3 regions of the Halomonas sp. NCCP-2165 genome follow, and region 3 is predicted to be linked to each of the others. Evidence: predicted binding sites of a transcription regulator. Region 3 holds the regulator's gene; each other region holds the start of a gene.
What was found. Region 3 encodes sigma-54, which starts transcription at its own class of promoters, with help from an activator protein. Its sites were predicted from a motif close to TGGCACNNNNNTTGCTNT; they were not measured.
Positions count from the first base shown of each region.

Region 1: NFU04_RS05150 (ANTAR domain-containing response regulator) is a predicted target of sigma-54. The motif match lies at 4,307-4,324, and genes of this name have one in related genera.
Region 2: glnL (nitrogen regulation protein NR(II)) is a predicted target of sigma-54. The motif match lies at 991-1,008, and genes of this name have one in related genera.

Region 1 covers NZ_BRCY01000006.1:122,520-132,156, forward strand. Annotated here, with positions in the region: gene nirB (nitrite reductase large subunit NirB) at 1-1,145, opposite strand, end outside; gene NFU04_RS05140 (NAD(P)/FAD-dependent oxidoreductase) at 1,147-2,430, opposite strand; gene NFU04_RS05145 (CmpA/NrtA family ABC transporter substrate-binding protein) at 2,631-3,677, opposite strand; gene NFU04_RS05150 (ANTAR domain-containing response regulator) at 3,674-4,273, opposite strand; gene NFU04_RS05155 (nitrate reductase) at 4,867-7,599, shown strand; gene cobA (uroporphyrinogen-III C-methyltransferase) at 7,587-8,519, shown strand; gene arfA (alternative ribosome rescue factor ArfA) at 8,599-8,739, shown strand; gene NFU04_RS05170 (GNAT family N-acetyltransferase) at 8,842-9,435, opposite strand; gene NFU04_RS05175 (purine-cytosine permease family protein) at 9,598-9,637, shown strand, end outside.
Region 2 covers NZ_BRCY01000018.1:10,306-19,942, forward strand. Annotated here, with positions in the region: gene NFU04_RS10610 (DUF4124 domain-containing protein) at 79-621, shown strand; gene glnL (nitrogen regulation protein NR(II)) at 1,065-2,093, shown strand; gene glnG (nitrogen regulation protein NR(I)) at 2,125-3,534, shown strand; gene NFU04_RS10625 (deoxyguanosinetriphosphate triphosphohydrolase) at 3,627-4,967, shown strand; gene NFU04_RS10630 (ribonuclease T2 family protein) at 5,096-5,821, shown strand; gene NFU04_RS10635 (nuclease-related domain-containing protein) at 5,834-6,745, opposite strand; gene NFU04_RS10640 (hypothetical protein) at 6,928-7,086, shown strand; gene NFU04_RS10645 (YbaY family lipoprotein) at 7,083-7,469, opposite strand; gene NFU04_RS10650 (translation initiation factor Sui1) at 7,479-7,853, opposite strand; gene NFU04_RS10655 (HAD family hydrolase) at 7,992-8,672, opposite strand; gene NFU04_RS10660 (Rossmann-fold NAD(P)-binding domain-containing protein) at 8,943-9,314, opposite strand; gene NFU04_RS10665 (fumarylacetoacetate hydrolase family protein) at 9,346-9,637, opposite strand, start outside.
Region 3 covers NZ_BRCY01000004.1:47,055-56,691, reverse strand. Annotated here, with positions in the region: gene mlaE (lipid asymmetry maintenance ABC transporter permease subunit MlaE) at 1-582, opposite strand, end outside; gene NFU04_RS03125 (ABC transporter ATP-binding protein) at 579-1,391, opposite strand; gene NFU04_RS03120 (calcium/sodium antiporter) at 1,530-2,468, shown strand; gene NFU04_RS03115 (KpsF/GutQ family sugar-phosphate isomerase) at 2,500-3,480, shown strand; gene NFU04_RS03110 (KdsC family phosphatase) at 3,494-4,063, shown strand; gene lptC (LPS export ABC transporter periplasmic protein LptC) at 4,050-4,628, shown strand; gene lptA (lipopolysaccharide transport periplasmic protein LptA) at 4,663-5,175, shown strand; gene lptB (LPS export ABC transporter ATP-binding protein) at 5,184-5,909, shown strand; gene NFU04_RS03090 (RNA polymerase factor sigma-54) at 6,261-7,673, shown strand; gene hpf (ribosome hibernation-promoting factor, HPF/YfiA family) at 7,838-8,146, shown strand; gene ptsN (PTS IIA-like nitrogen regulatory protein PtsN) at 8,153-8,641, shown strand; gene rapZ (RNase adapter RapZ) at 8,680-9,603, shown strand; gene NFU04_RS03070 (HPr family phosphocarrier protein) at 9,590-9,637, shown strand, end outside.

The DNA of each region.
Region 1 (9,637 bases), on a different contig from region 3:
TTGTCGCCCACCAGCATGGCGCCGAGCAGTCTCTTGCCGTCGCCGGAGACCACCAGCTTGCGGTACTCCTGCTTGATCTCGTCCAGGTAGCGGAACATCCGCGCGCCGGGGTGCTGGGTGCCGTGGGCGTCGCCGATGGCGCCCACGTCGACGCCGAGCAGCTTGAGCTTGGTGCTCATATCGGCGCCGCGGAAGGTCTCGGCCTCGCGGTCGAGGACGTCGGCCATCAGGGTGTCGGCGGCGGCCCGGGCCATCTGGTAGCCGGGGGCCACCAGGCCGAAGATGCTCTGGTTCCACAGCGCCACCTCGCCGACCGCCAGGATCATGGGGTCGCTGGTCAGGCAGCGGTCGTCGATCACCACGCCGCCGCGCTCGCCGAGTTCCAGGGCGCTGTCGCGGGCCAGCGCGTCCCGGGGGCGAATGCCGGCGGAGAAGACGATCAGGTCGGCCTCCAGCACCTTGTCGTCCTGGAATACCATGCGATGGCGGCCGGCCTCGCCGTCCTCGATGCGCTGGGTGGCGCGCTCGGTGAGCACCTGCACGCCCAGCGCCTCGATCTTCTCGCGCAGCAGTTCGCCGCCCTCGGCATCCACCTGCATGGGCATCAGCCGCGGGGCGAATTCCACCACGGCGGTATCGAGATTCAGGCCACGCAGGGCGTTGGCCGCCTCCAGGCCCAGCAGGCCGCCGCCCACCACCACGCCGGTGGCGGCGTTCTCGGCGGCGGCGCGGATGGCGTCCAGGTCATCCAGGGTGCGGTAGACCAGGCAGCCCTCCCGGTCGTTGCCGGGAATCGGCGGCACGAAGGGATAGGAGCCGGTGGCCAGCACCAGGCGGTCGTAGGGATAGCGGCCCCGGGGGGTGACCACCTCGCCCGCGTCGCGGTCGATGGCGGTGACGGCCTCGTCGAGGCGCAGTTCGATGCCGTGCTCGGCGTAGTAGTCGGCGGTGGACAGCGCCAGCGATTCGGCGTCGCGGCCGGCGAAGTACTCGGAGAGGTGGACCCGGTCGTAGGCGAGATGACGCTCCTCGCCGAAGACGGTGATCCGGTAGCGCCGATGGGCGCCGCGCTCGATGAGCTGCTCGACCAGGTGGTGGCCGACCATGCCGTTACCGATGATGATCAATGGCTGTTGCGTGGACATCTTAGGCGGCCTCCTTCACGGGGCGGGACGTTGAAGCGGATAAGGGGGTGTCGAGCAGGGCGTCGGCATCGGCCGCGCCCAGCAGCAGGGCCGGGCGGCAGGCGCCGAGGTCGCGGCCGGTCTGGGCCTGGGCGAAGTACCAGGGGCCCATGGCGGTATCGCCATAGAGCACCGCGCCCTCCAGGCGGCCGTCGCGCAGCAGCAGCCGGCGGTAGTCGCCCTGGTCGGGGTCCTGGTAGACCAGCACCTCGTGGTCGTCGTCGGGATCAATGGGGCCGAAGGCGTAGAGGGAGATGCCGCTGACCTTGAGCTTGGTGGCGGTCTCGGCCTCCCGGTAGCCTGGCGTTGGCTCGCCGGACAGGCGCGCGGCCAGTACCTCCACCTGGCGCCAGATCGGCTCCACCAGGCCGTAGGTGTGGCCGGCGAACTCGCAGCATTCGCCGAGGGCGTGGATATGCGGGTCGGAGCTGGTGAGGCCGTCGTCGACCCGGATGGCGCGGCCCATGGCCAGGCCGGCGGCCTCGCCCAGTTGGGTATTGGGGGCGATGCCGGCGGCGATCACCACGCAGTCGGCGGGCAGCCGGCGCCCGTCCTCCAGGTGCGCCGCCGCCACCCGGCCGCGGCCGTCGTCCTCCAGTCGTGCCAGGCGCGCGCCGGTATGGATCGCGAGGCCGCGGCCGCGAAGTGCTGCCTCCAGCAGGGCGGCGGCGGTGGCGTCGAGCTGGCGATTCATCAGCCGGCCGGCGCGCTGCAGCACGCCGACCCGGGCGCCGCGCTTGCGCATGCCCTCGGCGGCTTCCAGGCCCAGCAGGCCGCCCCCCACCACCAGGGTCTCGGCGCCGGCCTCGGCGGCGGCCATCAGCGCCTCGGCGTCGTTGAGGTCGCGGAAGCCGTGGACCCCCGCCAGCTCGATGCCGGGCACCGCCGGCATGGCCGGCCGCGAGCCGGTGGCCAGCACCAGGCGGCCATAGTCGAGGGTGCGTCCCGCGTCGGTGGTCAGGCGCCGGGCCCGGCGGTCGATATCGGTGACCCGCTCGCCGAGGAGCAGCTCGATGCCCTGGTCGGCATACCAGGCCGCGTCGCGCAGGGTCAGGGCGTCGCGGGCCATCTCGCCGGCAAGCCAGGGGGAAAGCAGGATGCGGTTGTAGGCCGGGGCGGCCTCCTCGCCCAGCACGATGATGCGTGTCGGCCGATCGGCCCGCTGGAGCAGGGCCTCCACCAGCCGATGGCCGGCCATGCCGTTGCCGATGATCACCAGGGGCTCGTCCGGGGTGAGTTGAGGCATGGGGAGCGTCTCCTGTCGTGGCGAAAACCAAAAACGGCGCCTTCCTCTGGCCCGTAGGCCAGGGGAAGACGCCGTTGTCTGAATCCTGTCGAGGCGATCGCCGTTGATGCCCCGTACTGATCAAGGACTTTCAAGAACCCGGCCAGAATGCCGGGGTAAGTCGATTTTTTCTGTGATTACATAGGGTTGTAATATCTCCGTCAGGGGGTGGCATGGCCGGCGCCTGCACCCGCCTGGTGCAGGGCCGCGTCATAATGCACGGGGTCATGGCAGGCCCGCAGGCCGGCCAGGCCCAGGCGCCGCCCCTCCCGGCGTAGGGCCTGGTCCAGGTGCTCGGCGACGCCGGCGGCGGCCTGGGGATCGGGGCGCAGGCTGCCGGCGAGGCGCTGACGCATCGGTGCCTCGTTGAGGGCCAGCCGCGACAGGTGGGCCACCGAGCGATCCAGGTAGGGGGGCAGGGCCAGCCACTCCAGGGCACGGCGGGCGTGGCCGGGGTCCGCCGCCAGCCAGTCGCTGGCCCGCTGCAGGGCGACGATCAGTCGCGCCAGGGTGGCCGGATAGTCGCGCGCCCAGGAGCGGGTCACCCCAAGCACCTTCTCCGGGGCTTCCGGCCAGAGCTGGGCGCCGGTGGCGACGATGCGCCCCGCGCCCCGGTGCTTGGCCAGGCTGCCCCAGGGCTCGCCGGCGCAGTAGCCGTCGATCTCCCCGGCTTCCATGGCCTCCACCATGCGCGGCGGCGGCAGCACCACCAGCTCGACGTCGCGCTGCGGGTCGAGGCCGCCCAGGTCGAGCCAGTGGCGCAGCTGATAGTGCTGGCAGGAGTAGGGGTAGACCATGGCCAGCCGCGGCGGGCGGGGCAGCGTCGGCAGAACCGCGGCCAGGGCCCGGGCGCCGCGGGCCGGGTCCACCGCCAGGTGGGCGTGGCTGGCCTCGGCGAGGCGTTCGGCGAGCACCAGGGCATTGCCGTTGCGGGACAGGGTCACCGGGGCCAGGGTCTCGCAGGGGGCCCGGCCCAGCCCCAGGCTCATGGCCAGCGGCATCGGGGCGAGCATCTGGGCGCCGTCCAGCAGGCCGGCGGCCACCCTGTCGCGCAGGGTCGACCAGGTGTTCTGGCGGGCCAGGGTCACGTCCAGGCCCTGGTCGGCGAAGAAGCCGGCCTCCCGGGCGATCACCAGCAGGGCCGAATCCAGCAGCGGCACGAAGCCCAGGGTCAGGTCGGGACGTTCGGCATCCGGTAGGCGGGTCATAGGCCGTTCTCCAGGCGTTCGAGGATATCGATGACGTTGTCGGCCACCTGGGCGATGCGCTGGCCGCGATCCATGGCCAGCTTGCGCAGCATGCGGTAGGCCTGCTCCTCGTCGGTGTTCTGATGCTTCATCAGCAGCCCCTTGGCGCGCTCGATGCGCTTGCGTTCGCTGAGCTGGCTGCGGGTCTTGTCCAGCTCGCGGCGCAGCGACTGGAAGGCATCGAAGCGGGCGATGGCCACCTCGATGATCGGCTTGACCCGGCCGGGCACCAGGCCGTCCACCACGTAGGCGCTGACCCCGACCTTGAGGGCGGCCTGCAGGGTGTCCGGGTCGTGTTGATCGGCGAAGAAGACCACCGGGCGGGGGTTCTCGCGATTGAGCAGTGCCATGCTGTCCAGGGTGTCCCGGTCCGGGGACTCCATGTCGATGATCACCACATCGGGGGCATGGCGGACCACCATCTCGTTGAGGCTGGCGGGGCTGGTCAGGCGGCAGATCACCTGGTGCCCCTCGTGGGTCAGAGCCTCCTCGACCATGGCGGCGCGCACCACTTCGTCGTCGACCAGCAATATCTTCAGGGACGTGGGTGGGGACATAACGGGACTCGCGGGAAGATCAGGTCTTATAGCCCTGCAATAAGCGTTCCAGCTCGCCGGGGATCGGATCAGGGCACCCAGGGCTATCGCAGTCGCGTGCACTCTGTAGGAGGCCCGGGGCTACCCTGGGGGCAGGTCGTCGCGGGGCGCTGTAAACCCCTCCCTGGGCGCTACTTTTGCCATCCCTGGCAAAAAACACCCGCTCCATCCTGCCCCCAGCGCCCCTCGTCATTCCGATGGCGATAGCCCTGGAAGTGGGCCGACTTGTTTGCTGCCTGGCGAAGGCCTGCACCGCCATGGGGTGGCCGGGATTGCGTCGATAGGGTGCAGTCGCGTCTCGAGGCGCCTTGTGATGGTGCGTGGGGGCGCGGTCGGGGTAACCCGGGGGCCTGGTCGTTCGCCAAGATACTCAGGCTAGTCAAATGGTTAGATATGTTTTCCGGGCATATGGCATACGCCTTGCTTACCAGGAAGTAACCCGGGACCAATGGCGGTCCTGTCGATATCAGCAGTTCAGCGAACACGACGATGGCGTCCTGCTCACGGCCTAGCGGCCGAGGGAGGGCGCCATCGTCGTTTCAAGAGGCAACCCTATGCATCAGGCGCGAACCACCTGCCCCTATTGTGGCGTCGGCTGCGGCGTACTGGCGGAGCTGGAGGACGAGCGGATCGTCGGCGTCAGCGGCGACAGCGAGCACCCGGCCAACTATGGCCGCCTCTGCGTCAAGGGCTCGGCCCTCCACGAGACCCTCGGTCACCGGGGCCGACTGACCCGGCCCCGGGTCGACGGCGTCGAGGTGGACTGGGAGACGGCGCTGTCCGCCGTGGCCGAGCGCCTGGCGGCGACCCGAAGCGAGCACGGCGACGGCGCGGTGGCGGCCTACCTTTCCGGCCAACTGCTCACCGAGGACTATTACGTGGCCAACAAGCTCTTCAAGGGCTTCCTCGGTACCCCGCACCTGGATACCAACTCGCGGCTGTGCATGGCCTCGGCGGTGGCCGCCTACAAGCGCAGCCTGGGTGCCGACGCCGTGCCCTGCAGCTATGAGGACCTGGAGGAGGCCGAGCTGGTGGTGCTGGTGGGCTCCAACCTGGCCTGGAACCACCCGGTGCTCTATCAGCGGCTCAAGGTGGCCAAGACCCGCAACCCGTTGATGCGGGTGGTGGTGATCGATCCCCGGGTCACCGACAGCTGCGAGATCGCCGACCTCTACCTGGGCCTCAGGCCCGGCAGCGACGCCCGGCTGTTCAATGGGCTGCTGGCCTGGATGGCCGACAAGGGCCGGCTCGACCGGGTCTACCTGGAGCGGCACACCCAGGGCCTCGAGGAGGCGCTGGCCGCGGCCCGGGAGGAAGATGCCTCGGTGGCCGCCGTGGCCGCCGACTGCGATCTCGACCCGGAGCGCCTGGAGACCTTCTACTACTGGTTCGCCAGCCAGTTGCACGTGGTGACCCTCTACTCCCAGGGCATCAACCAGTCCTCCAGCGGCACCGACAAGTGCAACGCCATCATCAATTGCCACCTGGCCGGCGGCAAGCTCGGCCTGCCCGGGGCCGGGCCCTTCTCGATCACCGGCCAGCCCAACGCCATGGGCGGCCGCGAGGTGGGCGGCCTGGCCAACCAGCTGGCCGCCCATATGGACTACCACACCCCGGGCGCGATCGAGCGGGTGACCCGCTTCTGGGCCACCGAGTCGCTGACCCCGAGCCTGCCGGAGGGGCCCGGGCACAAGGCGGTGGAACTCTTCGAGGCGATCGAGCGGGGCGAGGTCCGGGCGCTATGGATCATGGCCACCAACCCGGCGGTCAGCCTGCCCCGGGCCGACCGGGTACGGGCGGCGCTGGAGACGTGCCCGCTGGTGATCGTCTCCGAGTGCATGGCCGACACCGACCTGCTGGCCTATGCGGATATCGTGCTGCCGGCCTCGAGCTGGTCGGAGAAGAACGGCACCGTGACCAACTCCGAGCGGCGCATCTCCCGTCAGCGCGGCCTGCTGCCGCCGCCGGGGGAGGCGAAGCACGACTGGTGGATCATCACCCAGGTGGCCCGGCGGCTGGGCTATGGCGAGGCCTTCGACTACGCGCATCCGTGTGAGATCTTCGACGAGCATGCCCGGCTCTCCGGCGTCGAGAACCTGCCCGGAACCCCGGGCGAGCGGCTGTTCGATATCTCCGGCCTGGCGGGGCTCGATCGCGCCGCCTATGACGCCCTGGCACCCATCCAGTGGCCGGTCAACGCCGCCGCGCCCCGGGGCACCGCGCGGCTCTTCGAGGACGGCCGCTTCGCCACCCCGGATGGCCTGGCCCGGCTGATTGCGGTGCGCCCGCGGGCTCCGCAGCAGGCGCTCTCCGAGGCGCGGCCGCTGCGCCTCAACACCGGGCGTATCCGTGACCAGTGGCACACCATGACCCGCACCGCCCGGGCGCCGCGGCTGATGAATCACCGCGCCGAGCCCTTTATCGAGATCACCCCCGAGGATGCCCTGGCGCTGGGCGTCGGCGACCAGCAACTGGCCCGGCTGCGTGGTGCCGGCGGCGACTACCTCGGCCGGGTGCGGCTCACCAGGGGGCAGCGCCGGGGCGAGGTGTTCGTGCCCATGCACTGGAGCGACCGCTTCAGCGGGAGCGCGCGCATGGGCAGCCTGCTGGAGGCCCACCTCGACCCGCTCTCCGGCCAGCCCGAGTCCAAGCATGGCGCCGTGGCGCTGACGCCGCTGCCCATCGCCTGGGAGGCGACCCTGCTGGTGGCCGATGGCCTCCCTGTCACGCCCGACTGGTGTACGGAGGCCGCCTACTGGGCGCGAATCCCCCTGGCCCATGGCCAGCGCTGGCAACTGGCCGGCAGGCCTGAGCAGGCCGATCGCGACTGGCTGGCCTGGCTCGCGGGCCACCTGCCGGTGGCTCCGACGCTGTGGCTCGACGATCCCGCCGGCGGGCGATTGCGTGCCGCCGGCATCGAGGACGGTCGCCTGCGCTGGTGGCTGATGGTGGGCCCCCCGGCGGAGTCGCCGGGGCTGGCCTGGCTCGATGAACGCCTCGCCGAGGCCGCCCGGGGCGAGGCCCTGTCGGCCGAGCGCCGGCGCCGCCTGCTGGCCGGCTGCGACGACGGCGCCGCCGACAGCGGCCCGGTGGTGTGCAGCTGCCATCAGGTGGGCCAGAAGGCCATCGTCGCGGCGATCCGCGGCGGCGAGGCCAGCGTCGAGGCGCTGGGTGCCCGCCTGGCCTGCGGCACCCAGTGCGGCAGTTGCATCCCCGAACTCAAGTCCCTGATCGAAGCGCACCGCGAGACGCGTGCCGAAGAGGAGAGCACCCCATGCGAACCCTGACCCCGAACAGCAAGGCCCGACTGGCATGGGATGCCCTGCTGGCACCGCTTCGCGGCCTGGCCCGGCGCATCGCCGACACGACCGCCTGGCGAACCGATGGCGTGGACCAGCGGAAGGGCACGGCCCTGGGCGGCGACTGCCGCCCCGGCAGCGTCTACCTGGTGGGGGCCGGCAGCGGCGCGGCGGAGCTGTTGACCCTCAGGGCCGCCCGATTGCTGGGCGAGGCCGATGCGGTGGTCTATGACCGCCTGGTGGGGGATGAGGTGCTGGCGCTGATTCCGGCCCACCGGGAGCGTTACTACGTGGGCAAGGCCCGGGGCCAGCATAGCGTGCCCCAGGCGGAGATCGGCGAGCTGCTGGTGGAGCTGGCGAGCCAGGGCAAGTCGGTGGTGCGCCTCAAGGGCGGCGACCCCGGGGTCTTCGGGCGCATGGGCGAGGAGCTCGCCGCCCTCGATGCGGCGGGGGTGCCCAGCGAGATCGTGCCCGGTATCACCGCCGCCTCGGCGGCCTGCGCCGGCATGGGCATTCCGCTCACCGACCGGGCCCATGCCCAGCAGCTGCGCCTGGTCACCGCCCAGCTGTGCCGGGTGGATGGCGAGCCGGACTGGGCGGCGCTGGCCCGTCGCGACGAGACCCTGGTGTTCTATATGGGCCTGGCCAAGGTCGAGGCGATCTGCGCCGGGCTGCGCGGCGCCGGCCTGCCCGACGACTGGCCGATCATGCTGGTGGCCAATGCCAGCCTGCCCGAGCAGCGGGCGCTGATCGGTACCCTGAGCGAGATGCCCGCCAAGCTGGCGGCCGAGCCGCTGCCCTCGCCCTGCCTGATCGTCGTGGGCAGCGTGGTGCGGATGGCGGCGCAGCGGCAGCGCCGGGTGGCCGGGGCCGAGGCCGGGGCCGAGGCTGGGACGGCGAAGGAGTGAGGGAACCCCCGGGCACGGGGAGAGTCCCAAGGCGCCGGGAGGCGGTGTTCGTCTCCCGTGTCATCCAAGGAGTGCCTCGATGAAGAAGACCGGCAAGATTCGCGATAATGCCCTCAAGGCGACGCTACGCACCCCGCTGTTCAAGCAGCGCCGCGAGACTCCCAAGAAGGGCAAGGGCAGCTACTCCCGCAAGGGGCGGGCGCCTCGCCAAGCGGCCTGACACGGCCGTTTCGCCAGGCGCCTGTCTCGCCCATTATTCCAACCTCACGCTTCCCCAAGAGGTCCTCCATGGAGGGCCTCGTCGATTCTTGGCGTCGGTCGATCAGCGGCGCGCGCCACGCCAGTCGGCGGCGCTCAGCCGATAGAGGCAATGGGGGCGCAGCGGGTGGCCCCGGGGCAGGGCGGGGTGCTCGAAGGTCTCGGCGCGACGCATGCCGAGCCGCGCCATCAGCGCTTGGGAGCGGTGATTGTCGAGGGGGGTGAAGGAGACCACCTCGTCGAGCCCCAGCGAGTCGAAGGCCACCGCCAGGGCGGCCTCGGCCGCCTCCCGGGCATAACCGTGTCCCCAATGGGGCCGCGCCAGGCGCCAGCCGATCTCCACGCAGGGCGCGAAGGGCAGGTCGTCCCGGGGAATATGCAGCCCCACGAAGCCGATAAAGGACGCCGGTAAGGACGCCTGTAGGCTCTCGCTCTGTTTTATCTCCACCGCCCAGAAGCCCCAGCCTCGCTCGGCGATCAGCCCACGAATGCGTTCGGCCAGGGCATCGCTCTCGGCTCGGCTCAGCGGCGCCGGGAAGTGCGCCATCACCTGCGGGTCGGCATTCAGGGCGGCGAAGGGCGCCAGGTCGCTCTCCCGCCACTGGCGCAGCCGCAGCCGCGGCGTCTCGGGTTCGATAAGAAAATTCTCCGACGACATGGTGCCCTGAATGCCAATTCATGAGGCTCTAGCCGGCAAGCCGAGCTCTCCTCCGCTGAGTAGGGTGAAAACCAGGCGCTGTATTGAACGCAAGCAGCGCTACACCCTTCGTTGCCGGCCTGGGTGGCCGGTCTGGATAACAAGCACAAAAAGGTAACCCAAATGACCCAGCGAGAGAAAGTGAGCGACCTCGACTATGCCG
Region 2 (9,637 bases), on a different contig from region 3:
CGGAACCCCTTTTTGTCTTACACTATCTAACGATGCATCTCATCTCTCCTTCCGCCGCTCCGCATTAGGGGGTCGCTCGTGAAACTCCGCCTACTCTGCTTGCTGGTGAGCTGTTGCCTGGTCCCCCTGGCCGGGGCCGACACCGTCTATCGCAGTGTCGATGCCCAGGGCAACGTGATCTTTACCGACAACCCCGAGCGGGGCGAGCCCGTGGAGGTGGCGCCGCTGACCGTGGTGCCCTCGCGGACCCTGGACCCGGTGCCCGCCGCGTCGCCGGCTCCGGCGCCGCGGCGGCCGGCGACGGGCTCCCTGGCCTCGCCCTTTATGCCCTACTCCACCTTCCGCATCATGAACCCTCGTGACGCCATGACGCTGAGCCAGGCCCGCTCCCAGAACCTCACCGTGGAGCTGGCCATCGAGCCGGGGCTGAGGGAGGACCATCGGGTGCGCCTGCTGGTGGATGGGCAACTGAGTCAGTCGGCGATGCACACCCGCGCCTTTATCGTGCCGCGCCTCGCGCCGGGGCAGCGCACCCTGCAGGCGGAGCTGCTGGATGGCGCCGGCCGGGTGCGCCACCGTAGCCCGCCGATCACCGTGAGCGTGCAGGCGCGGGGCGATTAGCTCATCGGCCGGCGCGGCTTCCGTTTTCCCTGCTTCGACGCCGCGACGCCGCCCTGCCGAGACCACTCGCGCCACCGTCATGTCGAGCCGCCGCGCACGCCGGAGCGCGGTTTCGATGCCTTCGATCATGCCCGCCAGCTGCGTCAGCGCAGCGCCCTGGAGTATCGCCCCGGCGAGCCCTGGCCCGGCCTGCGGCGCAACGCCCCCGCCCATGAGCCGCGGCGTCGCTGGCGTCATCGCGATCACCGCTGAGCCACATCGCGGCTCCCTCGCCTGCTTATCGCGCCTCGCCCTCCCGTGATGCACTAAAATGGTGCGTGAACGGGCGCGACCCTTGCCGGCAGCCCCGAGTTTTCCGCCGCCGCGTGCTGGCGCGCTTCTTGCAAGTGCAAGGGGAGTCGCCGGAACGATCGGCCCTTACTCCGTTGCCATCGGGATGCCCCATGTATCAACGCTTACTCGAACACCTGTCCACGGCGGTGCTGCTCCTCGATGGTGCGCTGCACCTTCGCTGGATGAACCCCGCCGCCGAGTCGTTGCTGGCGGTCAGCCTGGGGCGGGTGCGCGGCACGCGCCTGGAGAGCCTGGAGTCGGTGGCCGAGGTGCTGACCAAGGCGCGCCGCGAGTTTCACCCCTATACCCAGCGCGAGGCGAGCCTGCCCTTGCCGGGGCAGGAGCCGGTGACGGTGGATTTCACCGTCACGCCGCTGTCCGAGGACGAGCTGCTGCTGGAGATCGAGCCGCGGGACCGCCTGTTGCGCATCTCCCGGGAGGAGGCGTTGATCGCCCGCCAGGAGGCGATCAAGGTGCTCTCCCGGGGCCTGGCTCACGAGGTCAAGAACCCCCTGGGAGGCATTCGCGGTGCCGCCCAGTTGCTGGAGCGGGACCTGCCCGATCCTCAACTCGCCGAGTTCACCCATATCATCGTCGAGGAGGTGGATCGCCTGCGCGACCTGGTGGATCGCATGCTGGGCCCCAACCAGCTGCGCGAGCCGGCGCCGCTGAATATTCACCAGGTGCTCGAGCGGGTGCGCAGCCTGGTGCTGGCCGAACACCCGGATATCGAGGTGGCGCGCGACTATGACCCCAGCCTGCCGGAGCTCTCGGGGGAGGAGGCGCAGCTGATCCAGGCGGTGCTCAATGTGGCCCGCAACGCCGTCCAGGCCCTGGAGGAGCACGCCATCCCTGCGCCGCGCCTGATGCTGCGCACCCGGGCGCGGCGCCAGTTCACCCTGGGTGCCGAACGCCACCGTCTGGTCTGCGAGGTGGCGGTGATCGACAACGGCCCGGGAATCCCCGAGGTGCTGCAGGAGACCCTCTTCTATCCGATGGTCTCGGGGCGGGCCAGTGGCAGTGGCCTGGGGCTCTCCATCGCCCAGTCGATCCTCCACCAGCACCAGGGCCTGATTGAGTGCGACTCGACCCCGGGCCATACCGAGTTCCGTCTGCTGATTCCGCTGGAGGCCAGCTGATGTTCCCCTTTTCCCAATCCAGGAGAGACTGATGACCGACGCCGCTCGCATCGTGATCGTCGACGACGACCGCGCCATTCGCTGGGTGCTGGAGCGTGCCCTGGCACAGCCCGATCTCCAGGTGGAGTGCTTCGAGCGGGCCGACCGGGCCCTGGAGCGGGTCCTGGCGAACCCGCCGGAGGTACTGCTCACCGATATTCGCATGCCGGGGCTGGATGGCCTGGACCTGATGGCCCGGGTACGCGAAAGCCATCCGGACCTGCCGGTGATCGTGATGACCGCCCATTCGGATCTGGACAGCGCCGTGGCCTCCTACCAGGGCGGCGCCTTCGAGTATCTGCCCAAGCCCTTCGACGTGGACGAGGCCCTGGCCCTGGTGCGCCGTGCCGTGGCCCATGCCCGGGAGCGCCAGTCCCCGGCGGCGGTGCCGGAGGGGCTCACCGCCGAGATCATCGGCGAGGCGCCGGCCATGCAGGAGGTGTTCCGGGCCATCGGCCGGCTCTCCCAGTCGCATATCACCGTGCTGATCAACGGCGAGTCGGGGACCGGCAAGGAGCGGGTGGCCCAGGCCCTGCACCAGCACAGCCCCCGGGCCAGCCATCCCTTTATCGCCCTGAACATGGCGGCGATTCCCAAGGACCTGATGGAGTCGGAGCTGTTCGGCCACGAGAAGGGCGCCTTTACCGGGGCCTCTGCCCAGCGCCGCGGGCGCTTCGAGCAGGCCGACGGCGGCACCCTCTTCCTCGACGAGATCGGCGATATGCCGCCGGACACCCAGACCCGGCTGCTGCGGGTGCTGGCCGACGGCGAGTTCTATCGGGTCGGCGGCCATACCCCGGTGAAGGTGGACGTGCGGATCATCGCCGCCACCCACCAGCACCTGGAACGGCTGGTGGAGGACGGGCGCTTCCGGGAGGACCTCTTCCACCGCCTCAACGTCATCCGGGTACACCTGCCGCGGCTCGCCGAGCGCCGCGAGGATATCCCGCGCCTGGCGCGACACTTCCTGGCCGAGGCGGCCAAGGAGCTGGACACCGAGATCAAGGTGCTGACCCGGGAGGCCGAGGAGCACCTGACGCGCCTGCCCTGGCCGGGTAACGTGCGCCAGCTGGAGAACACCTGCCGCTGGCTGACGGTGATGGCCTCGGGGCGCGAGGTGCTGGTGGACGACCTGCCTCCGGAGCTGCGTCAACGCGAGGCCGGCGAGGTCAGCCCCGGCGACTGGCGAGCCGCCTTCCGCGACTGGGCCGACCGGGCCCTGGCCGCGGGGCACACCCATCTGCTGGAGGAAGCCGTCCCGGATTTCGAGAAGATCCTGATCGAGACCGCCCTCAGGCATACCGGTGGCAGGAAAGGCGAGGCCGCCGAGCTGCTGGGCTGGGGACGCAATACCCTGACGCGGAAATTAAAGACCCTGCTGCCGGCGCTGGCGGACGATTAAGCGACGGCCGGGATGCCACGGCAATAGGAGAGCCCTGACTTCCCGCCGGGCCGGCCCGGGTGCACAATGGAGGCTTCCCACCAGGAGGCGCCATGACGCAGATGCACTGGGAACGGCTGCTCGACCCCGGCCGGCTGCACGATACCCGGGGGGGGCGCGGCAGCGCCGAGCCGGGCCGCACCCCCTTCCACAAGGATCATGACCGGATCGTCTTCTCCGGCTCCTTCCGCCGCCTGGGACGCAAGACCCAGGTGCACCCGCTCACCGAGAACGACCATATCCATACCCGCCTGACCCACTCCCTGGAGGTGGGCTGCGTGGGCCGTTCCCTAGGCATGATCGTCGGCGAGGGGCTGCGCGAGCGGCTGCCGGCCCGGATCACCCCGGCGGACCTGGGGGTGATCGTCCAGGCCGCCTGCCTGGGCCACGATATCGGCAACCCGCCCTTCGGCCACGCCGGCGAGTACGCCATCCGCGACTGGTTCAAGCGCGCCGAGTCCGACGGCAGCGGCCTGCTGGAGGGCCTCAGCGACACCCAGCGGGCCGACCTGCTGACCTACGAGGGCAATGCCCAGGGCTTTCGCATCGTCACCCAGATCGAATACAACCAGTTCCGCGGCGGCATGCGTCTGAGTACCGCCACCCTGGGCACCCTGCTCAAGTACCCCTGGACGGTGGAGCACGGCGGCAGCGCCGGCAAGTTCGGCTGCTACCAGTCGGAGCGGGCGCTGCTGGCCGAGGTGGCCGAGCGCCTGGGGCTGAGTCCCCGGGGCGACTGGGCCTGGTGCCGCCACCCCCTGGCCTACCTGGTCGAGGCCGCCGACGATATCTGCTACGCCCTGCTCGACCTGGAGGACGGCCTGGAGATGGGCATCCTGCGCTACGACGAGGTGGCCGAGGTGCTGATCCAGATCGCCGGGGAGGCGCCGCCGGAATACGCCCGCATGGCCGAGCAGGGGGTCTCCCAGCGCCGTCGTATCGCCGCCCTGCGCGGCGCCGCCATGGAGCGGGCGGTAAGCGAGGTGGGGGCGGTCTTCGTGGCCCATGAGCAGGAACTGCTCAACGGCGCCCTCAAGGACGACCTGCTGGAGCTCTGCCACCCGGACCTGGACTGGGGGGTCAAGGCCGCCAAGACCCTGGCCCGGGAGCGCATCTTCCAGAACGAGCGCAAGGCCAAGCTGGAGATCGGCGCCTATACCACCCTGGGTATCCTGCTGGAGGCCTTTATCGGCGCCGCCCACGAGCTGCACCACCAGGGGCGCTCCAGCTTCAAGCATCAGCGGGTGCTGGCGCTGATCGGCGAGAACACCCCGCTGCCCTCCTGGCCCCTCTACGACAGCTACCGGCGCATGCTCGACTTTATCGGTGGCATGACGGATCACTATGCCGTCGACCTGGCCCAGGAGATGGGCGGCCGCCTCAAGGGCGATTAATGATGCCCAGGGTGCGGAAGACATCGAAGGTGATCGGTTTCATGGAGGCGAGCGTGTCGTTGAGCCGGCGTCGAAAGCGCGGAGTATTAGGTCCGTCGGGGTGGGGCGCAATACTCCTCGGTGCCTTCGTGGCCCTGTGGCTGGGCAGCGCCCCGGCCCGGGCCCTGGAGGCGGAGGGCGTCGAGCACTTCACCCTCGCGCTGACCTGGCACCCCGGCTTCTGCGACAGCCACCGCGGGCCGCCCCGGGAGTGCCGAGAGCGAGACTTAAGGCGTGGTGCGGATCGGGGCTTTGTGCTGCATGGCCTCTGGCCCTCGCTGCCGGGGCGCTTCGCCGAGGAGGGCGTCGATCGGCGCCGCTGGTGGCGGCAGGGCTGTTTCCTGGAGCGACCGCGTCCGGACGGCGGCTTCTGTCGCGCCCACCCGCCCCTGGCCCTCTCCGAGCCCCTGGCCGCGGCCCTGACGGAGGCCATGCCGGGGCGCCATAGCTGCCTGGCGCGTTACCAGTACGCCAAGCATGCCGCCTGCCTGGCATTGCCTCAGGAGGCCTATTTCACCGCCGCCCTGCGCCTGCAGGAAGCGGTCAATGCCAGTGCCTTCGCCGACTTCGTGGTGCTCAACCAGGGCGGCGAGGTGGGCCGCAACGACCTGATCCGCGCTTTCGAGGCGGCCTTCGGCGAGGGCAGTGGCCGGGCCCTGCGGTTGGAGTGTCGGGGGCGCGGCAATCGCACCCTGACCGAGGTGCGTATCGCCATCGATAGCCAGCGCCTGGGCGATTTTCCCGCGGCGGAAAGCCTGGTGCGCCAGGCCCGGGGGCGCTGCGCCGGCCGGGTACATATCGCCACCTTCGAGTGAGGCGGCCCGGACTTAGACGGACGGCTGTTGCAGGTGCTTGAGATCGAGCAGGGCGGCGCGCCTGGCCAGGGCCTGGATGGCCTTGTCATGGGCCGCGCCGTCGAGCGGCGCCAGGGGCGTGGCATCGATCAGTGCCGCCAGGGAGTCGCCGCCCACCACCAGCAGGTCGGCGGCGGCCTCGCTGGTGTCGACGTCCCAGCCGGGCAGGGCGAGGATGCCCTGCACCGGGATCTCCCCGCCGCACTCCCGGGCCAGCCAGTGGCGCAGCCAGCGCGTCGCCTGGCGGGTCTTGCGCAGCGGCCGGCGTTCGCTCCAGCCGGGGAAGCGCAGCCGCTCGCGCTCCACCGCCACCTGGGTCTGCTCCCGCCCGCGGGCATCGAAGGGGCGGGTGCGGGCCCGGGTCTCGATCACGAAGACCCCATGGGGGGTCACCGCCACATGATCGATGGTGTAGGTGTCGGCGGGCACATCATGGAAGACATGGTAGGGGTGGGCCTCCGGCCGGATCAGTCGCTCCAGCTCCTGACCCACCGCCAGCTCGCAGGCCAGCCCCAGCTTGAGGCGGCGAATGCGCTGGTAGTCGCGGATCAGCAGCAGGCAGAAGCCCAGGGCCAGCAGGGTGCAGAGGGCGCCATAGAGGGTCCATTCGAGCCAGTTCTGCTCGCTGGCGAAGAGCATCCGCCCCATGCCATAGACCAGCGGCGCCAGTACCACGATGGGCCCCAGGGCGGCATCCAGGAAGAGGCTGGCGAAGGCGCGATCCAGGCGGTCGCGCAGGGCCTGCCCCGCCTCCCGCAGGGGGTGCGCATCGAAGGGGGAGTGGACCCGGGCGTCGTGCAGGCTCTTCAGGGCCACCACGATCACCGCGGTGGCCGCCAGGGGGAAGAGGAAGATCAGGGGAAGCAGGTATTCCAGCCAGGCCATCGCAACGAGTCCTTGCCCGTGATATATCAATAGGCGTTCATTCTAGTGGCCCCATCGGCCGGGAGCCACGCATCCTTGGTCGTGAGTCATGCAGCAACGCGAGTCTCCCCAGGCCCCCCCTGGAGGCCCTGGCCGCCTTTATCGAGCGATATCCCCGGCTGCTGGTGGTGGGGTCGTCGCTGATGGTCTATTCCGGCTTTCGCCTGGTGCGCCAGGCGGCTCATGCCGGCAAGCCGGTGGCCTGCCTGAACCGGGGGCGTACCCGAGCCGATGATCTCTATGCCCTCAAGGCGTCGCTGCCCATCGGCGAGAGCCTGGCTGCCTTGGCCGCCCGTTTCTAGTCGACGGGCTCGAGGGTCAGGGTCACCGGCTCGTTGGCGCCGGGAGCGAAGGGCCGGGGTTCCGTCTGGCGATAGCGCAGTCGCCCCGCCTCGCGGATCTCCGCGTGCAGGGCCGCGTCGCCCTGGGCCAGGGAGCGGGCGTCGTAGCTCAAGCGCACCGGTATGGGGGCGTCGCCCAGGCGCCGCTGGCGGGTCTCGGCGATCACCCCGCCGTCCTCGCGCTCCAGGCTGACGCGGAGTTCCGCCTCGGGGCCCAGTGTCAGGGGCGCCTGACTGACCACCCGCGCCTCCAGGGTACGAAACTCGGGGCCGCCGGCGCAGCCGGCCAGCAGGGCCGCCCCCAGCAGCAGTGTGGCGAGGCCCGCCTTGCGTCGAAGATTCATGGGGTCTCCTTAGCCGCCGGCCAGCTTGACGGTATAGCCACGGCTTTCCAGCTCCGCCTTGAGGGTGGCGCGATGGTCGCCCTGGATCTCGATGATCCCCTCCTTGACCGCGCCGCCGGTGCCGCAGCGCTGCTTGAGCTGCTTGGCCAGGGCCTTGAGCTCGGCGGCGGGCAGCGGCACGCCGCTGAGGGTGGTCACCCCCTTGCCCTTGCGACCGCTGGTCTCGCGGCGGATGCGCACGACGCCGTCGAGCGCGGCCAGGCGCGCCTGCTCGGCCTGGTCGGCGCACTGGCAGCCGTCCAGGGGCTGGCGACAGTCGGGACAGGTCTGGCCGTGTTCGGTGGAGTAGACCAGGCCGCGGAGTTGATCCTGCAGTGAGGCCATGGGGGCAGTCCTCGGCGTGTGGGATGTCGCCCCATGATAAACCAGCCGCCGGCGGCCTCGATAGCGACCCAACTTATCCACAGCGCCTCGATTAGCCGGGCGCTGTGGATAAATCGGGCCCAGAGCGTGAATTCGTGACTAACGGGCCACGACGGCGGGGCGCCGGCTGAGGTGCTCGATCACCGTGGGCAGCTGATGCATATTGCTGATGGCGATGGCACCCGCCGGGGTGGTCTCCACGTCGGGGAAGCGGTTGAGGTGAATTACCGTCATGCCGGCGGCCAGGGCCGCCTTGACGCCGACGATGGCGTCGTCGATGGCCACGCAATGGCGGGCCTCGTAGCCCATGATGGTGGCGGCATGCAGGTAGAGACAGGGGTCGGGCTTCCAGCACTGGGCCGAGTAGCCGCTGAACAGGTGGTCGCCGAAATAATCGCTGAGGCCGGTGGCCTCGAGGCTGGCGCGAATCTTGGTCTCGGGGCCGTTGGAGACCACGGCGTGGGGGATCCGAGCCAGGCTATCGAGGGCCTCGCGCACTCCGGGCAGGGGGGTCAGCTCGCTGGCCAGGCGCTCCGCCAGGCGACGGCGCATGCGCGCCTCGCTGGCCTTGAGGCGTTCCGGGTCGACCTCGCCGTGGCGGCGCTGCAGTTCGCTGACGATATGCACGAAGCGGGCGCCGCGAAACTCCCCCATATAGTCCTCGGCGACGAAGGGCAGCCCCACGGCGGCCAGGCTGGTCGCCATCTCATCCGCCAGCAGGGGTTCGCTATCGACCAGGGTTCCATCGCAATCGAACAATAGACAGTGGGGAGTCGTCATCGCCTCAACCTCGCACGCCAGTCAGGTGCTTCTATCGATATTCTTACAGATATCGACCGCCCTACCCACTATTGAAGCCCATTTTCGGAATTTTGTGAACGCTGTTCATAAACCTTGTCATTTTTCCCTTCATCGGGAAGGCGTATCGCCTACTCGCGTCCCCAGGCCGCCGCGTTGACCAGGTCGTCGGGACGCTCGCCGCGCAGCGCCTGGCGCAGATTATCCACGGCACGCTGGGTCATCGCCTCGCGGGTCTCATAAGTGGCGGACTCAGTTGGCCAGCTCCACCACCCGTCGGGCACAGGCCATGATCAGCGCGAAGCCGGTGTCGGCGGTGGTCTCGGTGAGCACGTCCGGGGTGTTGCAGAGCAGGATGCCGCGGCGGGTCAGGGCCTCCAGCGGGTAGTGGTCGTAGCCCACCGAGATGGTGGCGATGGCCTTGAGCCTCGGCGCCTCGTCGAACAGGGGCTCGGGAATCCTCAGGCCGGCGCCGATCAAACCGTCTGCCTGGCGCAGGGCGGCGCGGAAGTCGGGATCCTCGACGCTCTCCAGGTCCTCGAAGTAGTCCACCCGGGCGTCCCGGGCGAGCTGCTCCCGGTGGTGGGGCTGGAGGCGACGAAAGGCGACGATTCGCTGGGGCACCCGGAACTCCTTCAAATACGCCTTATGGTATTCATCCGTCCGCAGAGCGTCGATGGTTAATCCAGGCCCGGATGCCGAAGGTCCAGGGCGGCAGGCGGTCGCTGCGATCGACCCGATTGATCAGGGCTCCCAGGGCCGGCGTGGCGATGGTGACGGTGTCGCCCAGATGATGGGTGAACCCCTGGCCTTCGCCATCGCGGTCCTGGATCGGCGAGAACATGGTGCCGAGGAACAGCATGAAGCCATCCGGGTACTGGTGGTGGGCGCCAATGGTCTGGTGAACCAGGTCCAGCGGATCGCGACTGATTTGGCGCATGTCGCTG
Region 3 (9,637 bases):
GATAAAGTCGACGCTGGCCTGCATATTGCTCCAGTAGGAGCCCTCGAAGAGTCCCAGCCACTCGACCCCCACCAGGAAGCCGCCATAGATTCCCACCACGCTGAAGCCCACGGTGAGCAGCGGCAACGACACGAAGCCGGCCCAGAGGCGCGGCGCCACCACCCGGCGCAGGGGATCGACACCGATCATCTCCATGCTGGTGAGCTGTTCGGTGGCCTTCATCAGGCCGATCTCGGCGGTCAGGGCCGAGCCGGCGCGCCCGGCGAACAGCAGCGCCGCCACCACCGGCGCCAGCTCCCGCAGCAGCGACAGGGCCACCATCTGGCCGAGGGCCTGCTCGGCCCCGAAATCGATGAGGATGGTGTAGCCCTGCAGCGCCAGCACCATGCCGATAAAGAGGCCCGAGACCAGCACGATGGCCAGCGACAGCACCCCGACGAAGTGCATCTGGCGAAGCCACAGATAGAGCCCTTCCCGGGAGGGCCAGCCCAGGGCCGACTGGGCCAGGAAGAGGCCGGAACGCCCCAGGGCCTCGAGCAGATCGCAGCCGTGGCGCCCGAGGGCGATAACGCGAGGAATCATCGCTGTCTCCCCGTATCGAGGATATCCCGGTAGAAGTCCACCGCCGGGTAGTGGAAGGGCACGGGGCCGTCCGGCTCGCCATGCACGAACTGGCTGACCCGCGGGTCCCGCTCCACGTCGAGGCTGGCCGGCGTGCCCTCGGCCATCACCTGGCCGTCGGCGATCACATAGACATAGTCGGCGATGGAGAGGGTCTCCTTGATGTCGTGGGAGACCACCACGGCGGTCAGGCCCAGGGCCTCATTGAGGCGCTTGACCAGTTGCACCAGCACCCCCATGGAGATGGGGTCCTGGCCCACGAAGGGCTCGTCATAGAGGATCAGTTCCGGGTCCAGGGCGATGGCCCGGGCCAGGGCCACGCGACGCGTCATGCCCCCGGAGAGCTCCGCCGGCGTCAGGTGACGCGCCCCGCGCAGCCCCACCGCCTGCAGCTTCATCAGCACCAGGTCGCGAATCATCGGCTCCGGCAGATCGGTATGCACCCGCAGCGGGAAGGCCACGTTCTCGAAGACATCCAGGTCGGAGAACAGGGCCCCGCTCTGGAACAGCATGCCCATGCGCCGACGCAGCCGGAACAGCGCCTTGCGGGAGAGCGCGTGGACGTCCTGTCCGTCGATGCGCACCCGCCCCGCGTCGGGCGCGAGCTGGGCGCCGATCAGCTTCAGCAGGGTGGTCTTGCCGGTGCCGCTGGGCCCCATGATGGCGGTGATCTTGCCACGGGGAATGCGCATCGAGACCCCGCGAAAGATCTCCTTGTCGCCGCGGGAGAAGTGGAGATCGTCCACTTCCACCAGAGGGGTATCCGTCATCGCTCCGGGTTTCCTTGGATAATTATCGAACATCGTATCCTAACCGGGCCCGTTCCGACTACCCTCGGCGGCGCCTCCCTTGATTCGGCGCTCGCTCACGCGTTTAATGGGCGCCCTCGTCCACCAAGGAACGCTTCGATGCCGATCGCCCTGCTCGCCGTGCTGCTCGGATTCGCCGGCCTGCTGTGGAGCGCCGACCGCTTCGTCGGGGCCGCCGCCGCCACCGCCTATCGGGCGGGCATGAGTCGGCTGCTGGTCGGCATGACCATCGTCGCCCTCGGCACCTCGGCCCCGGAAATGCTGGTGGCCCTGATGGCCGCCCTGGATGGCCTCCCCGACCTGGCCACCGGCAACGCCCTGGGCTCCAATATCGCCAATATCGCCCTGGTGCTGGGCGCCACCGCCCTGGTGGCACCGATCCCGGTGCGCTTCTCCCTGGTGCGTCGCGAGCTGCCTCTGCTGCTGGGTGCCACCGGCCTGGCCGGCTACGCCCTGGCCGACGGCCAGCTGGGCCACCTCGACGCCCTGCTGCTGGCGGCCCTGCTCGGCTTCAGCCTATGGTGGCTGTTTCGCGCCGACACCCCCGACGAAGCCTTCGACGACGAGATTCCCGCCCTGCGCCTGGGGCCGGCCCTGGGCTGGCTGGTGGTGACCCTGGTGCTGATGGTGGCCAGCTCGCGCCTGCTGGTATGGGGCGCCAGTCAGATCGCCGCCGGCTTCGGCGTCAGCGAACTGGTGATCGGCCTGACCCTGGTGGCCATCGGCACCAGCCTGCCGGAGCTCGCCGCCTGCGTCATGAGCGCCCTGCGCCGGCATCATGACCTGGCCATCGGCAATGTCATCGGCTCCAACCTCTTCAATATGCTGGCGGTACTGCCGATTCCCGGCCTGTTGGCCCCGGGGGCCGTGGACGCCGCCGCCGGCCAGCGTGACGTGCCGGTAATGCTGGTGCTGACCCTGGCCCTCGGTGCCTGGCTGCTGTGGCAGCGTCGCGGCCGCCTGGGCCGCCTGCCCGGCGCCCTGATGCTCCTCGCCTATCTGGGCTACCTCGGCCTGCTGGCCGTCGACATGACTTGAGCCCCGCCCCGCAACCGGCAACAATCTCCCCATGACACCGACACCCGACTTCGACTTCCGCGCCAGCGCCCGCCGCACCCTGCAGCTCGAACAGCAGGCCCTGGGCGCCCTGATTCCCCGCCTCAACGGCGACTTCGACCAGGCCTGCCGGCTGCTGCTGGCCTGCCGCGGCCGCGTGGTGGTCACCGGCATGGGCAAGTCCGGTCATATCGGCGGCAAGCTGGCCGCCACCCTGGCCAGTACCGGCACCCCGGCCTTCTTCGTGCACCCCGGCGAGGCCAGCCACGGCGACCTGGGCATGATCACCCGCGGCGACGTGGTGATCGCCCTCTCCAATTCCGGAGAGACCAGCGAGGTGACCGCCCTGCTGCCGCTGCTCAAGCGCCTCGGCACGCCGCTGATCAGCCTTACCGGGCGCCCGGCCTCGACCCTGGCCCGCCACGCCGATGCCCACCTGGACACCGGCGTCGAACGCGAGGCCTGCCCCCTGGACCTGGCCCCCACCGCCTCCACCACCGCCGCCCTGGCCATGGGCGACGCCCTGGCGGTGGCCCTGCTGGAGGCCCGCGGCTTCACCGCCGAGGAGTTTGCCCTGTCGCACCCCGGCGGCAGCCTGGGCCGCCGCCTGCTGCTCAAGGTCGGCGACCTGATGCATCAGGGCCAGCGCCTGCCGACGGTGCCCCTGGGCAGCCCGCTGCGCGACGCCCTGCTGGAGATCACCCGCCAGGGCCTGGGGTTCACCTGCGTGGTGGACGAGACGGGCCACCTCGCCGGGGTCTATACCGATGGCGACCTGCGGCGCACCCTGGACCAGCACACCGACCTCAGCCGGCTCAAGGTGGACGACGTCATGACCCGCCCCGGCAAGCGCATCGGTGCCGAGGTACTGGCCGCCGAGGCGGTGCGGGTCATGGAGGACAATCGCATCACCGCCCTGGCGGTGGTGGACGACGCCGGCCGCCCGGTCGGCGCCCTGCATATGCACGACCTGCTGGCCAGCGGCGTAATCTAAGGAATCTCTCATCATGACCTTCGACTCCCCCCTGCTCGATCCGACCCTGCTCGACCGCGCCCGGCGGGTACGACTGTTGGCCCTGGACGTGGACGGCGTCTTCACCGATGGGCGCCTCTACTTCCAGGCCGATGGCGTGGAGATCAAGGCCTTCCACACCCAGGATGGCCAGGGCATCAAGCTGCTGCGCCGCGCCGGGGTGGAAGTCGCCCTGATCACCGGCCGCGACTCCCCCATGGTCAGTCGCCGCGCCGCGGCCCTGGGCATTGCCCATGTCTACCAGGGCCGCGAGGACAAGCTCGCCGCCCTCGCCCAACTCGCCGAGCGCCTCGAGCTGGAGTGGGAGACCATCGCCTACGCCGGCGATGACCTGCCGGACCTGGCGGCGATTCGTCGGGCCGGGCTCGGCATCAGCGTGCCCAATGCCCCCGCCTATATCCGCAGCCAGGCCGACTGGGTCACCGAACGCAGCGGCGGCCATGGCGCCGTGCGCGAGATCTGCGACACCCTGCTGGAGGCGCAGGGTCACTGGGGCGCGGTAATCGACACCTACCTGCACGGCCAGGGCCATGACGACCGCTGAGCGCCTGGCCACGCCGCTGGTCCGCCGCCTGGCCCTGCTGCTCCTGCTGCTGGCCCTGGGCGGCGTGCTGGTGCTGCTCACCGACCGGCAGCCGACGCCGCCGGGCCCCGTGCCCCAGGACGAGGCCGGCGAACCCGACTACTACCTGGAGCAGGCGGAACTCGTACGCTACGACGCCGAGGGCCTGGCCTATCAGCGCCTGAACAGCCCGCGCCTGGTGCATACGCCCCACGACGACGTACTGCGCGCCGAGGCCCCCCGAGCCGAACTCCTCGACAACGCCGGACGACGCTGGACCGTGCGAGGCGAACAGGGCACCCTGGCGGATCAGCGCTTGACGCTGAGCGGCGACGCCAGGCTCAATGCGCCTGATGCCGGCTGGCGGCTCGATACCCAGGAGCTGCACCTGAACACCCGCACCGGCCATGCCTGGAGTGACGTGCCCGCGCGCTTCGACGCCCCGCCACAGCGCGTCGAGGCCGAGCGTTTCGAGGCCTGGCTCGAGGACGAGCGCCTGCACCTGGAAGGCCGGGTACGCGGCCACCATCCGCCGGCCCGGCAGTGAGCGATGCCCCTGCCGCTTCCATGAGGACCCCATCATGAGTTACCCCCCCCGCCAGCGCCTGATCGGCTGGCTCGCCGCCGGCCTGCTGGGCCTGACCCTGACCGCCCCCGTCCTGGCTCAGCAGAACGAGCCCATCGAAGTGGAGGCCGACCGCCTGGAACTGGACGACCGCGCCGGTACCGCCGTCTACAGCGGTGAGGTGGAGATTCGCCAGGGCAGCCTGCACCTGACCGGCGCCCGGGTCGAGATTCAGCGCAACGACGCCGGCGAGGTGTCGCGACTCACCGCCACCGGCGAGCGCGCCTACCTGGAGCAGACCCCCGCCGACGGCGAGCGGGTCCAGGGCTGGGGCCGCACCATCGTCTACCATGCCGCCGAGCGACGGGTGGAGCTGATCGACCGCGCCGAACTGCACCGCGGCGCCGACACCTTCAACGGCGCCTATGTGGAGTATCTGATCGACCGCCGCCTAGTGGAGGCCCGGGCCGACGCCGAGGGCACCGAGCGCCAGCGAGTCCGCATGACCCTCACCCCGGAACAGCAGTAAGGGCCGCCATGAAGACCCTGACCGCCAGTCACCTGGCCAAGAGCTACAAGCGCCGCCGCGTGGTTCACGATATCAGCCTCGCCATCGAGCAGGGCAGCGTGGTGGGCCTGCTCGGCCCCAATGGCGCCGGCAAGACCACCTCCTTCTACATGATCGTCGGCCTGGTGCGCGCCGACGCGGGCCGGGTGGCCATCGACGACCGGGACCTCTCCGCGGCGGCCATGCATGAACGCGCCCGGGCCGGCATCGGCTACCTGCCCCAGGAGGCGTCGATCTTCCGCAAGCTGTCGGTGGCCGACAATATCCTGGCCATCCTCGAGACCCGCCAGGACCTGGATCGCGCCGGTCGTCAGGCGCGCCTGGAGGCCCTGCTCAACGACTTTCATATCACCCATATCCGCGACAACCTGGGGATGAGCCTCTCCGGGGGCGAGCGGCGCCGGGTGGAGATCGCCCGGGCGCTGGCCACCGAGCCCACCTTTATCCTCCTCGATGAACCCTTCGCCGGCGTCGATCCCATCTCGGTGGGCGAGATCAAGGGCATCATCCGTGCCCTCAAGGCGCGGGATATCGGCGTGCTGATCACCGACCACAACGTGCGCGAGACCCTGGATATCTGCGACCGCGCCTATATCGTCGGCGACGGCCAGATCATCGCCGAGGGCGATGCCGAGGCGATCCTCGCCAACCGCCGGGTGCGTGAGGTCTATCTGGGCGAGGATTTCCGCCTCTAGGCTATGCCCGAAAACTGGCTGCGCTCGGCCATACGGCGTTAAAAATCGGCTCGTGCGCGAGTCCGATCAAAGTACTCATTTACACCGCGTAAACTCGTACGCGAGCCCGGTCCGTCTTTTCGCCGATTTTTGCCTTGTCTGACCTTCGCTCGCCGACTTTTCAGACAAAGCCTGCGAAACCACGGGGAATCGCCGCTGCCAATTCGCTGAAAGTCTTAGCCACGAGATCGATTTGGCATATTCATTGCGGCTGGCATATAACTTGCTACGAAGTCATGCCCAATGGGCTTGCACAGGCACCGGCGGCGGGCTACCGTGTCTCCCACCTTTGTCGCGGAACCCTAGCTCACCATGGCAATGAAACCCTCGTTGCAGCTCAGGGTCGGCACACAGCTGACCATGACCCCACAACTGCAGCAAGCCATCGCCCTGCTGCAGCTCTCCACCCTCGACCTGCGCCAGGAGATCCAGCAGGCCCTGGAGTCCAATCCCATGCTGGAACTGGACGAGGCCTACGGCGAACTGGCGGTGGAGGCGCCCAAGGAGGACGACTGGTCCGAGGCGATTCCCGAGCAACTGGCGGTGGACAGCGACTGGTCCGACACCTATCAGGACATGGCCCCCAGCGGTGGCGGCGAGGCGCCGGACTTCGAGCGCAATGCCGATGTTCCCAGCCTGCGCGATCACCTGACCTGGCAGCTGGCCATGACCGACCTGACCGCGCCCCGTGAGCGGGCCATCGCCGAGAGCCTGATCGATGCCGTGGATGCCAACGGCTACCTGACCCTGCCCCTGGAGGAGATCACCGAGGGGCTGCGCCAGCAGGACCTCGCCGGCCTCAAGGTCGGCGACGTGGAGGCGCTGCTGATGCGCCTGCAGCAGTTCGAGCCCACCGGGGTCTTCGCCCGCGACCTGCGCGAGTGCCTGCTGCTGCAACTCGGCGCCCTCCCCGACGACACCCCCCTGCTGCCCCAGGCCAAGCGCCTGGTGCGCCAGTTCCTCGAGGCCCTGGCGGGGGACGATCGCAAGCTGCTCAAGCGCCGCCTGCGCCTCGAGGACGACCAGCTGGATACGCTGATCCAGCTGGTCCGGAGCCTCGACCCGCGCCCCGGCCAGGCCTATGCCGAGGGCGGCAGCGACTATGTAATCCCCGACCTGATCGCCCGCCATGACCGCGATGGCTGGCGGATCGAGCTCAATCCCGAGGCGCTGCCGCGGATGCGCATCCAGCCCGACTATGCGGCGCTGATCCGCCGCGCCGACAAGAGCGACGACAACACCTTCATGAAGCAGCACCTGCAGGAGGCACGCTGGCTGCTCAAGAGCCTCTCCAGCCGCAATGACACCCTGCTGCGGGTGGGCCAGGAGATCATGACCCGCCAGCTCGACTTCCTCGAGCGAGGCGAAGAGGCCATGAAGCCCCTGGTGCTCGCGGATATCGCCCAGACGGTGGAGATGCATGAATCGACCATCTCCCGGGTCACCACCCAGAAGTACATCCACACCCCCCGCGGGGTCTTCGAGCTCAAGTACTTCTTCTCCAGCCAGGTGGGGGGCGGCGAGGGCGACGCCCACTCCAGCACCGCCATTCGCGCCCGGCTCAAGAAGCTGATTGGCGAGGAGCCGCCGCGCAAGCCACTCTCCGACAGCAAGCTGGTGAGCCTGCTCGCCGAGGATGGCATTCAGGTGGCGCGGCGCACCGTGGCCAAGTATCGCGAGGCCATGGGCATCCCCCCCTCCAGCGAGCGCAAGCGTCTCTCCTGACCGGCAACGCCTTCGTCGATTCTCGGAAAAACCATTTATCCCATTGATCTCAATGGGATAAAAATCCGATAAGGCTTGCGTTGGAAATCCCCGACGCCAAGGGGTTTGCAGGGGCGAAAAAAGGGTTACAATCGAGATGACACCCGCAGGAAGAGGAGCGTGCCATGCAAGTCAATATCACCGGCCATCACGTCGAATTGACCGATGCACTGCGTGACTATGTGAACGAGAAGCTCGCACGACTGGAGCGGCATTACGACAATATCACCACGGCACAGTTCACCCTGTCCGTCGAGAAAGAACGCCAGCAAGCCGCTTGCGTACTCCACGCTGCCGGTGCCGATCTGCACGCCGAAGCCCAGGATGGCGACATGTATGCCGCTATCGATGCGCTCGCCGACAAGCTCGACCGCCAACTGGTGAAACACAAGGAAAAGGCTCAGGCCCGCGCCCAGGGCGCCGGTGCCCGCTAACCCTCCATGACTCTGCAATCCATCCTTCCCCCCGAGCGGGCGCTGTTCGATGTCCCCGGGGGGAGCAAGAAACGGGTGCTGGAATTCTTCAGCACCTTTATCGCTCAGAACACCCCCAGCCTCGATAGCCAGGAAGTCTTCAGCCGACTGATCGGTCGCGAGCGCCTGGGCAGTACCGGCATCGGCCATGGCGTCGCGATCCCCCATGCCCGTAACGCCCACTGCAAGGCGCCCCTGGCCGGCTTCCTCAAGCTCGCCGAGCCGGTGGACTTCGATGCGGTGGACGGCGAGCCCGTCGACCTGGTGTTCGTGCTGCTGGTGCCGGAAGAGGCCGACGATACCCACCTGGCCCTGCTGGCTCAGGTGGCCGGCATCATGAACGATGCCGAGACCCGTCAACGGCTGCGCAAGAGCGACAGCCAACGCCAGCTTTACGATACCCTGATCGAGGCCATCGAGCGCCACGCCGAGGCCGGCCCCCCCGCCTCGCCCTGAGTGCTTGGCGCCACCCCTCAGGCAGCCAGGAGGCTCCCATGCAACTGGTGATCATCAGCGGCCGCTCCGGGTCGGGGAAATCGATCGCCCTTCAGGCCCTGGAAGACCTGGGCTTCTATGCCATCGATAACCTGCCGGCCATGCTGCTGGGCTCCCTGGTCGACGAGCTGCAGGCCGACGACGCCCACTACGACGCCATCGCGGTCAGCATCGACGCCCGCAACCTGCCCGGCGCCCTGCGGCGCTTCCCGCAGCTGCTCGATGAGGTCCGCCAGCGTGGCATCCAGGCCCAGATCGTCTACCTGACCGCCGATGCCCGAATCCTGCTGGAGCGCTACTCCCATACCCGGCGTCGCCACCCGCTGACCCGCAACAGCCAGATGACCCTGGCCGAGGCCATCGAGCGGGAGGAGCAGGCGCTGGGGGAGATCCGCGACCTGGCCGACCTGGTGGTGGACACCTCGCGGCTGTCGCTGCATGACCTGCGCTCGCGGATCACCGAACAGGTGGCGGGCCACCAGGCCGGCCAGTTGACCCTGACCCTGGAGTCCTTCGGCTTCAAGCGCGGGGTGCCCCTGGATGCCGATACCGTCTTCGACGCTCGCTGCCTGCCCAACCCCTACTGGGATCCGCGCCTGAGGGACGCCAACGGCCGCGACACCCCGGTGATCGACTTCCTGGAGAGCTACCCGGAGGTGGCGGCCATGGCCGCGGATATCCAGCAATGGCTGGAGCGCTGGCTGCCCGCCTACCAGGCCAGCCGGCGCAGCTATGTGACGGTGGCCATCGGCTGCACCGGCGGCCAGCACCGCTCGGTCTACCTGGCCGAGCGCCTGGCCCGCCACTTCGCCGCCGACTATCCGGGGTTGCGCCTTCGCCATCGGGAACTGGGCATTCACACCGACCTGGGAGAGCAAGATGCCAGCCCCCTGCAAGGAAGCTCGAGGCATGCCGAGCCGTGAGCTGACCCTGATCAACAAGCGCGGCCTCCACGCC